4 regions of the Rossellomorea sp. ABR4_012 genome follow, and region 3 is predicted to be linked to each of the others. Evidence: predicted binding sites of a transcription regulator. Region 3 holds the regulator's gene; each other region holds the start of a gene.

Region 1 (3,173 bases), on a different contig from region 3:
AAGAACACAAAGAAAACATTTGTCACTTCCCATACAGGGGACAAGTAGCGGCTGATCAACACATTCAACGTATGCTCCTTATTTTTCAACCTTCCATAAAAAGCAAAGAAACCGGCCCCGAAATCAATCGATGCCACAATCAGATAACCATAAAGGAAGATCCATAAAACCGTAATCCCCACTATTTCCAAACTCATAGCCATACCTCCCTCATAAACCTTACGTTAAAACAGACAACCCCCTTCTATCGAAAAGCAACACTTCTATTAGCAAACAGCTTATTGATAAAAGGGGCTGGCGTAATTATGCAGTACGTTTAGGAAAACGCTGTTCCAACTCAGCTTCTGCCGGTTTATTCTTGAACATCTTGATTAACACGACTACACATAAAATCCCGAGCAGAACGTATAGAGCAACAAACATCACAAACGTCAAGCCGACACCATCTGCTTTAGTGGCAGCATCCGCAACCTTCATGTATCCTCTCAGGATCCACGGCTGGCGCCCTACCTCTGCATAGATCCAGCCGAATTCGATTGCAAGCATAGCCAGCGGACCACTTGCAACAATCCCCCATAATAGCGGCTTGTTCCATTCGTTCCGTTTCTTCCATTTCCAGAAAAGAATGAACACCCCTGAAATGAAGATACTGTAGAATCCAATCGATACCATCAGATCAAACAAATAATGAATCCATAATGGCGGCCTTTCATCTTCCGGTGTCTCGTTTAATCCGATGACTTCATGATCGAATGAGCTGCCGGCTAAAAAGCTCAGAAAACCGGGAAGCCTAATTTCATTATGAACCTCATTATTTTCATCCAGCGTACCGAATACAATCAGATCGGCGTTTTTCTCAGTTTCGAAATGCCACTCGGCAGCAGCGAGTTTTTCAGGCTGGTGCTCTGCCAGGAACTTTGCAGACAAATCCCCTGCCAGGGCTGTCGCAAATGCAAAGATAAGCGCTGATACCATCGTTAAACGGAGAGCCTTGCGATGATACTCGCTACCCTTTTTCTTTAAAATCGCAAAAGCCGTAATACCTGCCAGTATCAAAGCTGAAGTCAAATAAGCTGTCGTCAGTACATGGAACACCTTTGTTGGCGTCGCAGGATTCAGCATGGCTGCAATCGGATCAATATTGATCGCTTTCCCATCACTCAGCTCAAAGCCCTGCGGAGTATTCATGAACCCATTCACCGTCGTAATAAACAAAGCTGAAGCAGAAGACCCGATCATGACGGGAATCGTCAACAGCCAGTGAATCCACTTATACTTGAAGCGGTCCCACGTATATAAATAGATTCCTAGAAAGATAGCCTCAAAGAAAAACGCAAATGTCTCCATAAACAGAGGAAGTGCGATCACCTGTCCGGCCACCTGCATGAAAGCCGGCCATAGCATGGATAACTGCAGCCCTATCGCAGTACCCGTAACAACCCCTACAGCAACGGTAATCGTAAACCCTCTCGCCCATCTTCTTGCAAGTAAAATATAATGAGGATCATTACGCTTGATCCCCACAAACTCAGCAATCGATATCATAATTGGCACACCCACACCAATCGTCGCAAATATAATATGAAACGCAAGGGTCGTGGATGTAAGCATTCTACTCAATATCACACTGTCTAAAACCATTTCATTAATCCCCCTACCAATTAATAACGAATACTTACTATTTATCACTTAAAGGCTATTATAAAACCTATTGAGTAGTTTGTGATGTGTTGAACATGAATATTTTGTGACGTTTTTCACAAACTTTTTGTTTGGTTATAGTTTATATGGTTGGTGAGGGGTGAGGCAAGGGATATGCTTATGGATGGAACGTTGCCACCACATCAGGGGTTTCAGATGGAAAACTACTTCGGACAGGAATAAGTTGTCCCTTTCCCGGTACCGAATTGATTTAAAGACATGGATTGCAGTAAATAATGTGCGTGTCGGGGCGATGAAATGTTAAGGAAATCTCTTGCTTCTTGATTTGTAATAGTTGGCCCAATAAGCAAGAAATAATCATTGATCGCTTGCACATGAACTTTTTTATCAAATGAGCTGCATTTTACACAAAGTCAGGAAGCCTTTCTTCTGATCATGGAAAACTCTTCACACTTTGAACACTGTATTCCTTTCATGTAATCAATTTGGAATTTTTTCATAGGATATGGATGGTGCTCCTTCAGGAGTAATTTTGAAGTGCGTTTCAATTCTTTTTCTTCAAGATGGGGAGTGTCGAAGATCTTCATCAAATGTTGAATTTTTGGGAGCAGGTTTTCAATTCTTAACACTTTATCAAGTACTTCAGTGTCTAATGGAGAAGCAGTCAAAAGCGATGAAGAATTCGTAAAAACCACTAAATACTCTATTGGGATATCAGGCAGTTTCATTTTTTTAAACCAGTTTATCAAATGAATCCTGTATTTTTTACACTGTGCTACCGGACTTGGAAAAGCTGTTATCTCACCATTTAGCGTTCTCTGTATCTGACCAAACTCCAGGGAAAATTCAACATGGCCAGATATATTCTTGATTTCGAGAATCAGAGCTAAATATTTTGTGAGAATTAATGTATCTATTTGAATATAGGTATTGCCTATTTTTAAGCACAGATCATTAATGATATGCATCTCCTTGTTGTCGATGATGCTTAACAATCGATCTACTTTACATTCACCATGGTAGCCAGCCCATGCTTTTAACAAGGATTCCTTAATTTGGGGGCGAAAGTCGGAAAGGGGTGGTAATCTTTTTAATGAAGCTTCGTGAAATTTAATTATTTCGGGGACGGGTCGTTCTCTCAGTATCAATTTTTCACTCCTCGGATTACTTTTGTTCTTTCTCACTTGTTTTCCATTCTACATTTACCAGATAAAACCCTTTATTTTCTTCGAAAATGTTTTCATTCTTGTTATTAAATTTGAAAATCCGCCTGATTAAGGCGGCCTAATTATAAAACGTCCAGTTCTAAAATAGATTCGTGTATTTAAGCGAGTGTTTGATCAGTAAGCAGGAGGTTATCAACGATAAATTATAGTTTACCAACGTTATTAGTGAATTATCAACGAGAAAAAATTTATATCAACGTTTTTCCGGATATATCAACAAAAACCTCCCATTTACCGACAATTCTTCATATTTCGCCAAATTTCGCACCCACCCCGCCCCTCCTC
Region 2 (3,173 bases), on a different contig from region 3:
CTCCAACCAGCGATTTTCCTTCAAAAGTCATGTTATAAATATCAGGCATCTCAAGTTCCTTCCAAAAATCATATCCATAACGTTCATCAAAATGATTCATGATCAGGACCATGATGTTTCCGTGAGTCCCGATCGCTACATTCTTTCCTTCATATTTTTCTAAGATTTCCAGAAAGCTCTGAACCCCCCTTTTTTGGGCTTCCCTGTTCGATTCGCCTCCATCAAAAGAAAAACCAGGGTCTTTCCACACTTTCATGATTGCTTGGGGGAAGTCTTCAACAGGTTCACCCGAAAGCTTCCTTTCCTTCATATCTTCATAGATTTCAATTTCTTTCTTGAAAATTGTGGCCGTGCCTCTTACTGTATCCATCGCTCTTTTATAAGGACTAGAGCATACAGCGTGAATGTTCTTATCTTTTAAAAGGGATTCGACACGTTCAGCATCGTATGTGCCCTTTTCTGAAAGCGGCCTCTTCAGCTCTTCAGGGGTATAAACTGAATGGGCGTGCCGTACTAAATAGATATTGGTTTTCATACTTTCACTTCTTTTCTTAAAAACTTGTATAACAATGTGAGCACTGCTGGGCTGATTTCTGCCTTTTTGTATGCCTGTGGCACCTGGGACATTCAACCTCTTTTGAATGTAGATCCAGCCCATTATTGCCGTGGAGCCATCTTAGGTAAGATTTATTTATCAGGTAAATGGTAAAGCCGAGCATAGTACCGATGATAAGTAATAGTAGCGCAAGATCCACTCGTCCACCCTCCCTATTCCTTTGAATTTCTTTACGGGTTTAACGACAGAAAGGTTTCAATTTTTGTTACTCATTTCTCTACTCCACTCTATACTCAACCAGCCATGAATCATGCCAGACTCCCTCGTGCAGTTCGTTTCGAGGCAGGATTTTCATCTTTTTGTAGCCGCATTTTTCATAGCATTTTATCGCTCTCTCATTCCATACCATGGGGTCCATGACAAGGCGGTCAACACCCGCTGTGTCGATTAAATATCTCTTCACCGCATTGATGATCATGGTTCCGGCTCCCTTATTCCAATAGTCAGGCTCACCAATAAACTGATCGGTTCCGTAAATCACCTCATCTGTATGACCGTAACCATACTTATTTCTCTCTACTTCATCAATGGGATAATACTGAAGATAGCCAATCTTCTTTCCTTTATAAATCATGATGCATCTGACTACTTCGTGGTCTCGAATTAGAAATTTTTCTTCCACCATTTCCAGTGTAAATGGACAATCCCTTCCCTCATAGAATTGAAGCACTTCCGGATCAGAAAGCCATTTCGCTACAATATATTTATCATCCTTTTTAATAGGTCGAATCTCTATATCTCCATTTTTGAATTCCATCACTCACACACCTCTTCCTTCTATAATATAAATTCACTCCGCACAAACAAAAATCCTTCAGCCAACCAAATAGAAAAATCCTTTAACACTGCAGTGGAGCGAGGGACGGGCTTTTAGTACTGGAGTGTGATAAAGAAGAAGCTGCTCTACTTTTCCAACCGCACCTATATGACAATAATGTGAAAGTGTATGTATTTTGGGGTGTTTAGGTATTTTCTTAAGTGGAAAGAAGTAGAATAAGCTAAGAATTCATGTTATTATTATTTTGTGAAAAATTTCACAATATAACATATATCAAACAAGTACAATTAAAAACTTCCTTAACGTTAGGTGTGTGATGAAGAATGACAATCAAATGCACAAACAAAGTGGCCCTAATCGGAACTGGATTTGTCGGCTCAAGCTATGCCTTTTCCCTTTTGAATCAGGGAATTGCCCATGAACTGGTACTAATAGATATGAATAAAGAAAAAGCGGATGGAGATGCACGCGACCTCAATCATGGTCTTGCATTTGCTTCCCCTATGAAAATTCACGCCGGGGACTACAGTGATTGTCGGGACGCTGACATCGTGGTGATCACTGCCGGGGCGAATCAAAAGCCTGGTGAAACCCGTCTCGACTTGGTGGGTAAAAACATAAAAATATTTAAAAGCATCGTCGAACAAGTCATGGCTAGCGGATTCAATGGCATCTTCCTGGTCGCTACCAATCCTGTCGATATTTTGACGTACGCAACATGGAAATTCTCAGGCTTGCCGAAAGAAAGAGTCATCGGATCAGGTACCATTTTAGATACAGCAAGACTACGCTATTTGGTCGGGGAGCACTTTGACATTGATACCCGTAACATACATGCCTATATAATGGGTGAACACGGTGATACAGAATTCCCTGTATGGAGCCATACGACCATCGGAGCCAGTCACCTTAGTGAATTAGTTGATATGAGCAAAGAAGACGTACAGAACAAACTGGATGAAATCTTCATCAATGTAAGGGATGCCGCTTATCAGATCATTGAACGAAAAGGAGCTACCTACTATGGGATCGCCATGGGACTTGCCCGGATCACGAAAGCCATTTTCAACAATGAAAACAGTATTTTGACCGTTTCTTCACTGCTTGAAGGCGAATATGGACAGAATGATATTTATATCGGGGTTCCTGCAATTATTAACCGAGAAGGAATCCGTCAAGTGGTAGAGCTTCCTTTAAATGAAAAAGAACAAGGGCAATTCAACCATTCTGTTAAGACGTTAAAAGGGATAATGAAAACAGCATTCGAGGAATAATCGATGAGATTGTACATGAGAACTAGATAGACACGCACGCCCAGGCAGCCTCCTCATAAACTATTGAGAATTCGTTTATGAGGAGGTTCTTCTATGTACGATGAGAGACAGTTATTTCCTGGAGGAGGTTTTCCAGGTGGCGGGCCGCCAAGCTCACCTCCACCTGGAGGACCGCAAGGAGCCGGTAATCAGCCGCCACCTGGACCGCCGCCGAACTACACACCACAGATGACGTCCATGCAAGGCGGACCGGGGGGACCAAGCACCTATGCGGTGGACCCAGGTTCAATCAGGCGCTGCCTATACCGTTACACGTATGTTTGGCTGAGAAGAGATTCGTTTTGGTTCTATCCGACATTTGTAGGCCGCAGTTCGGTTGCGGGTTGGAGATGGATCGGCTGGAGATGGGTATATTTCGGTATTGATTTAGATAGAATCCGATCCTTTACATGTGTATAGGCGATGAATATGTACTCGTACCCATCTTATTATCGAACTACTGAAG
Region 3 (3,173 bases):
CTGCTCCTGATCATAGTAGCTGATAGATACATTCGAACCAAACTTAAAATCGCCGGATAAAGGCTTAAGCTTATCCACAAGCGTCTTAAGCAAGGTTGATTTTCCGATACCATTCGGACCGACGAGTGCAATGCTGTCACCTTTTTTTACGGAAAAATCGATATGGCTGGAGATTTTTTCATCCTTTTCATAACCGATTGAAAGGTCGTTTACTTTCAGCACATCATTTCCGCTTTGTCGATCGATCTGGAATGCGAAGGTGGCGGATTTCTCATCGCCGAGCGGCCTGTCCATCAGTTCCATGCGCTCCAGTTTTTTTCGGCGGCTCTGCGCCATTTTTGTCGTGGAGGCACGGGCGATGTTCCGCTGAATGAAGTCTTCAAGCTTTGCAACTTCCTGCTGCTGGCGTTCATAGAGTTTTACATCTTTCTCATAGTCTTCTGCTTTTTGCTGAAGGTATTTACTGTAGTTCCCTATGAATTTCTTGCTCCGTTTACGGGAGATTTCATACACTTGATTGACGACGCTGTCCAAGAAATAACGGTCATGGGAAACGATCAGTACGGCGCCTTCATAGCTTTGCAGGTATGTTTCAAGCCAGGATAGGGTCTCGATATCAAGGTGGTTGGTCGGCTCATCAAGGATTAGAATATCTGGCTTCGTCAAGAGGAGCTTACCCAGTGCCAGGCGGGTTTTCTGACCGCCGCTTAACGTGGAGATTTTCGTCTCATAGTCAAAATCAGCGAAGTTCAGCCCGTGTAGAACGGACCGGATGTCTGCTTCGTATTGGTAGCCTCCGGATTCTTTGAAGCTTACCTGAAGTTGATCGTATTCTTTTAAAACACGCTGATAGATATCCTCATTTTCGTAGACAGACGGGTCGGCCATCTGTTTTTCGAGAACACGCAGCTGCTTTTCCTGTGCCTGGAGTCCTTCAAAAACGGTCAGCATTTCTGCCCAGATGGATAAATCGGATTCCAGTCCGGTGTTTTGGGCCAGGTAGCCGATCGATACGCCTTTAGGCTTTGTGATTTCCCCGGCATCATGCGATAACTGGCCGGCGATTATTTTTAAAAGAGTAGATTTTCCCGCGCCGTTGCGGCCAACGAGTGCGACTCTGTCTCTTGTCTGTATTTCGAGTTTGATGTTCGATAATATATTATCTGCACCAAAGTTTTTGCTAAGTTGATTCACTTGTAGTAGAATCATGACGTTTCACCTCTATTTCATAGTGCTAGTGTACCGTATTTGAGAGGAAAACGGCAATGATACATGTCTATGAATGACTATTAATCTTCACACATATAGGATAGAATATAGTGTATGATGGGTATGAGACGAGAAAAAAATGTTATCTGTTATTTTTGGAAGCGTTCACAGGTTCGTTGGTGACCAAAGTAACGGGCTTTGAATAGATGTGGGGGAATGCAATATGAATCAGGATACAACGAAAATTCCACAGGCAACGGCTAAGCGGCTGCCGCTTTATTACCGTTTTATCAAGAATTTATACTCATCTGGCAAGCAGAGGGTGTCATCGAAGGAATTAAGTGAAGCAGTGAAGGTTGATTCGGCCACGATCCGCAGGGACTTTTCATATTTCGGTGCACTAGGGAAAAAGGGTTATGGTTATAATGTTAACTATCTTCTCTCTTTTTTCAGAAAGACGCTGGATCAGGATGCATTGACTAAGGTAGTGCTGATTGGTGTCGGAAATCTGGGAACTGCCTTTCTTAATTATAATTTTATAAAAAACAATAATACGAAGATTGAAATGGCATTCGAAGTGGATGAGTCAAAAGTGGGTACTCAGGTCGGCGATGTACCGGTATTTCACCTGGATGACCTGGAGGAAAAGCTTGAGGATCAGAATATTGAAGTGGCAATCCTGACGGTGCCGGCTTCTTCTGCTCAAAACATCACAGACAGATTGGTCTCTTCTAAGATCAAGGGAATCCTCAACTTTACGCCTGCGAGGCTGACGGTACCTGATCATATCCGGGTCCATCATATTGATTTGGCAGTAGAATTGCAATCACTGGTTTACTTTTTAAAGCATTACTCGGAAGATGACACGGAAATGTCACAAGATGGAATTATAACGGAATAGAAAATTCTGTTGCTTTACGTTATGATAGAAGAGTACAAGAGGAGGTGTCTCATTATGCCAGTAGGTCCAGGTAGCCTCATAATCATTTTAATTGTCGCTTTACTAGTTTTCGGCCCAAAGAAATTGCCTGAATTAGGGAAAGCTTTCGGTAATACATTACGTGAGTTTAAAAACGCAACAAAAGGCTTAGCAGATGACGACGACGATAAAAACAAAAGTGCTAAGTAGAGTAGGATGAATGCCATGAGTCAAAGTCAAAAAGACATGACAATGTATGAACATATAGGAGAATTGCAAAAACGACTCATGATTGTAGTCGTTTTCTTCTTGTTAGCGTTTGTAGCAAGCTTCTTTCTCGCCGAACCGCTGATTCGTTATCTGCAGCATGCAGACGAAGCCAAAGAGCTGACGATGAATGCATTTCGTCTGACAGACCCGCTTAAGATCTATATGGAAATGATGGTATTCATTTCGCTGATCCTCACTGCACCGCTCATTTTATTTCAGGTCTGGTCATTTATAAGCCCAGGCTTATATGAAACGGAGCGTAAAGTGACCCTTAGCTATATTCCTATCTCACTGTTGTTATTTCTAGGCGGACTATCTTTTGCTTACTTCATTCTATTTCCATATGTCGTGGAATTCATGATGACGTTGTCTGATAGTCTTGAAATTCAACAAGTCATAGGGATAAATGAATACTTTCATTTCTTGTTTCAACTAACTATTCCATTCGGTCTATTATTCCAGCTGCCTGTCGCGATGTTGTTCTTAACGAGATTGGGAATCATCACCCCGATGATGATGGCAAAAGTACGTAAGGTTGCTTACTTTATTTTGCTGGTCATCGCAGCCTTCATCACTCCACCGGACATCGTTTCACACTTGATGGTGACCGTACCTTTATTCATCCTCTACGAAATCAGTATCTGGATTTCGAAGATCGGCTATAAAAAGGTGCTCGAAGCGGAACAGAAGCTTGAGATGGAACAATATGAAGAAGATATAAATAAGGATTGATCCCTGTGGGACCAATCCTTATTTTTTATTATTGAGTTGTTTC
Region 4 (3,173 bases), 500 kb from region 3:
ACATAAAAGGAATGGCGAAGGTTCTTTTGGAAGGACTTCGCCATTTTGAACTCAAGACTTGCTATTATTGACCCATTACGATGAATGCGATAACTACCGCGATGATAGGAATCGCCTCTACTAGTGCAACCCCGATGAACATTGTTGTTTGAAGCATACCACGTGCTTCCGGTTGGCGAGCCATACCTTCAACTGTACGAGATACAATAAGACCGTTACCAATACCTGCACCAAGTGCTGCTAAACCAATTGCTATTGCTGCTGCTAAAAGACCCATTCTAAATTTCCTCCTTTAAATGTATGAAAAATGTTAGTAGTTTTGTTCAATTTTGAACAGGGTATATATTAATGGTCGTGGCTGACTTTATGAGCCATATAAACCATCGTTAACATAACGAAAATAAATGATTGGATCGCGCCGACAAAGATTGAGAAACCTTGCCAAACGATCGTCGGGATGATTGCTCCCAGTAGTCCGGCTGCCCCGGCGTGCGCCAAGCTTCCCACCAGTAATGCAAGCAGGATTTCCCCGGCATAGATGTTACCGTAAAGACGAAGACCAAGTGTCAGTGTGTTGGCAAGCTCTTCAATAATCTTCAGCGGGAATAAGAACGACATAGGTCTGAAGAAATCTTTACCGTATTCACCGAAGCCTTTCATCTTGATACCATAGTAATGCGTTAACGCGACAACCATGACTGCCAGTGTCATCGTGATAACAGGATCCGCTGTTGGTGATTTCCACCATAGCTCGTGGTCAATGACTACCGAAAACGGAAGCCCAAGCATGTTTGAAACAAAAATGTACATAAGCAAAGTAAGTCCAAGGATATGGAAACGACCACCTGTCTTCCAATCCATATTACTCTTCACAATGTTTTTGACGAAGTCCATGACCCACTCCATGAAGTTCTGCACTCCGGTTGGTTTCATGGCCAGTCTCCGAGTCGACAGAACGGCTATCAAGAAAACAACGGCACTCGCCACCGTGATCATCAATACGTTCGCCAGGTTAAATGTTAACCCCAAAAACTCGGCTGTAGGATTTTCATGATGCAATGAAATTCACCTCTCTTCCCCGCTAATTATGAGATTTAAGCTGCTGGGTAAAATAATCTATCATAATGACAACATAGATTGTCATTAATCCAAAAATGACGCTCAGGAGATGAAGATGTTCAGGATATTCCATTGCAATGATCCCTGCAAAGGCGGCCCCCGCCATCCGTGAAAAAGTCCCCAAAGACCGAACCTTCTGTCCAGCTGCGACTGCATCACCAAATCGTACGGTCCTCCTCATGATTAACCAGTGGCTAAACATACTGATACTTGTCCCCACAATAAGCCCAAGAAATATAGACTGATAGGAAGTAAAACCCCAACCGAGGACATATAAGGAAAGGAGGAAAAATATGTACTTACGATGCCTGTTAAACACTTGCTGAAGTTCTGGCATTTACATTAATCTCCCGAATTGAAATGTTGGACCGTTCGGAGCATGGTGTAGATTCCTGTTGAAAGCCCAAGGAGTAGTCCAATGATTAAGAAAAGTGGTGTGGTACCCCATATTCCATCAAGCCATCTTCCGCCGAAGATCCCGATTAAAATGGACCCAACTAGCTGGGAAAGAATAGCAGAATATAAGACCATCGCTTGATACGGGCGTCGGTTATCCTGACGCATTTGGCATCCCCACACATTTTATTTAGTGGAAAAACACAGTGATTGGTTAAATGAAAGAAAGCCGTTTTCACTAGTGTTCAAGCATTGTGAAAACCTTATCATTTTATACCCTTTGTAAGCATACAATAGGGGCATTTCCATGTCAATGCGTTCAAGTTAAAAAGTTCACAACCTCGCCACGTGTTCCCGAAACGTTCACATTTTCATCATAATTTGCAGAAAACTGGTGAATATTGCACTTTTCACTCAACATTCATCGCATAGAAAACCATTCACACAATCTTCATTATAAAGAAGTTCCTTTTTACTAGAAACCCTACAATATAATGTAAATATATCCAATTGGATTTAGAGGTTATAAAAAATATAAAAACCCGGATCATCCGAAGATAAGCCGGGTTCGTGTATCCCTTATTTTGTTCCAAACAAACGGTCACCAGCGTCCCCTAAACCAGGAACGATATAGCCTTTTTCGTTCAGCTTTTCATCAAGAGCCGCAATATAGATGTCTACATCCGGGTGCTCTGCCTGAATGGCTTCGACCCCTTCAGGACATGCCACTAAACACATGAACGTGATATTTTTCGCACCGCGTTTTTTCAACGAGTTGATTGCTTCAACTGCAGAACCGCCCGTCGCAAGCATCGGATCAACAAGAATGAATTCACGCTCTTCGACATCGCTCGGAAGCTTTACGTAGTATTCGATTGGTTTAAGAGTCTCAGGGTCACGGTATAACCCAACATGTCCAACTTTTGCTGCCGGAATCAATTTAAGGATCCCATCAACCATTCCAAGACCTGCACGTAAAATAGGAACAATCCCTAATTTTTTCCCTGTAAGTGTTTTTGCATTCGCTTTGCTTACCGGTGTGTCGACTTCGATGTCTTCAAGAGGCAATTCGCGGGTGATTTCAAATGCCATCAGCGTTGACACTTCATCAACTAGCTCGCGGAATTCCTTCGTACCTGTGTTTTTATCACGGATAAACGTTAACTTATGCTGGATTAATGGATGATCAAATACATATACTTTGCCCATTCGACTCTCTCCTTTTGATTTCGATTTTATGTAAAAATTGATAGATACTGTTTTACACCTTTGACTATTGTACATAAAAGAGGTTTTAAGAGCAATAAAAGTTGGGAGGTGTAATGAAATCGTTATTTTTTATAGTGAAATTTTGTATGGAGCCCACAAATGAAGATAGGATTCTTTATACCGCTTTTGATTTCCGTGGAAGACTTCGCTTTCCGCGGGCGGTTGGTGAGCCTCCTCGTCGCTGCGCTCCTGCGGGGTCTCACCTAACTCGCTTTTCCCGCAGGAGTCTTCGTCTTCCACTCCAATCAACCGCTGAAATCAACTGAATCATAGTATAGAATTTTAAATTGGAACTACTTTAACCAGCTTGTTCCATTTCCATCTATTTTTAGAATCTAACTAACCTGTCTGAGCAACCACAATCGTAATTATCTGCATCCCTATAAATC

What was found. The regulator Rex, encoded in region 3, represses fermentation and respiration genes when NADH is low (regulators of the CRP and FNR family bind a similar motif). The targets are predictions, from matches to a motif close to TTGTGAAATATTTCACAA.
Region 1: ACXAFV_RS18755 (cytochrome ubiquinol oxidase subunit I) is a predicted target of Rex. The motif match lies at 1,746-1,763, and genes of this name have one in related genera.
Region 2: ACXAFV_RS21340 (L-lactate dehydrogenase) is a predicted target of Rex. The motif match lies at 1,639-1,656, and genes of this name have one in related genera.
Region 4: ACXAFV_RS02940 (AtpZ/AtpI family protein) is a predicted target of Rex. The motif match lies at 1,837-1,854, and genes of this name have one in related genera.

The regions. Positions count from the first base shown of each region.
Region 1 covers NZ_JBSWVK010000005.1:124,738-127,910, forward strand. Annotated here, with positions in the region: gene ACXAFV_RS18750 (cytochrome d ubiquinol oxidase subunit II) at 1-197, opposite strand, end outside; gene ACXAFV_RS18755 (cytochrome ubiquinol oxidase subunit I) at 304-1,641, opposite strand; gene ACXAFV_RS18760 (nuclease-related domain-containing protein) at 2,076-2,846, opposite strand.
Region 2 covers NZ_JBSWVK010000007.1:135,872-139,044, forward strand. Annotated here, with positions in the region: gene ACXAFV_RS21330 (histidine phosphatase family protein) at 1-535, opposite strand, end outside; gene ACXAFV_RS21335 (GNAT family N-acetyltransferase) at 834-1,373, opposite strand; gene ACXAFV_RS21340 (L-lactate dehydrogenase) at 1,718-2,668, shown strand; gene ACXAFV_RS21345 (hypothetical protein) at 2,762-3,127, shown strand; gene ACXAFV_RS21350 (SIMPL domain-containing protein) at 3,137-3,173, shown strand, end outside.
Region 3 covers NZ_JBSWVK010000001.1:68,795-71,967, reverse strand. Annotated here, with positions in the region: gene ACXAFV_RS00290 (ABC-F family ATP-binding cassette domain-containing protein) at 1-1,209, opposite strand, end outside; gene ACXAFV_RS00285 (redox-sensing transcriptional repressor Rex) at 1,433-2,110, shown strand; gene ACXAFV_RS00280 (twin-arginine translocase TatA/TatE family subunit) at 2,165-2,338, shown strand; gene tatC (twin-arginine translocase subunit TatC) at 2,354-3,130, shown strand; gene ACXAFV_RS00270 (YdiK family protein) at 3,149-3,173, opposite strand, start outside.
Region 4 covers NZ_JBSWVK010000001.1:570,870-574,042, reverse strand. Annotated here, with positions in the region: gene atpE (F0F1 ATP synthase subunit C) at 65-277, opposite strand; gene atpB (F0F1 ATP synthase subunit A) at 346-1,059, opposite strand; gene ACXAFV_RS02945 (ATP synthase subunit I) at 1,082-1,456, opposite strand; gene ACXAFV_RS02940 (AtpZ/AtpI family protein) at 1,462-1,683, opposite strand; gene upp (uracil phosphoribosyltransferase) at 2,095-2,724, opposite strand.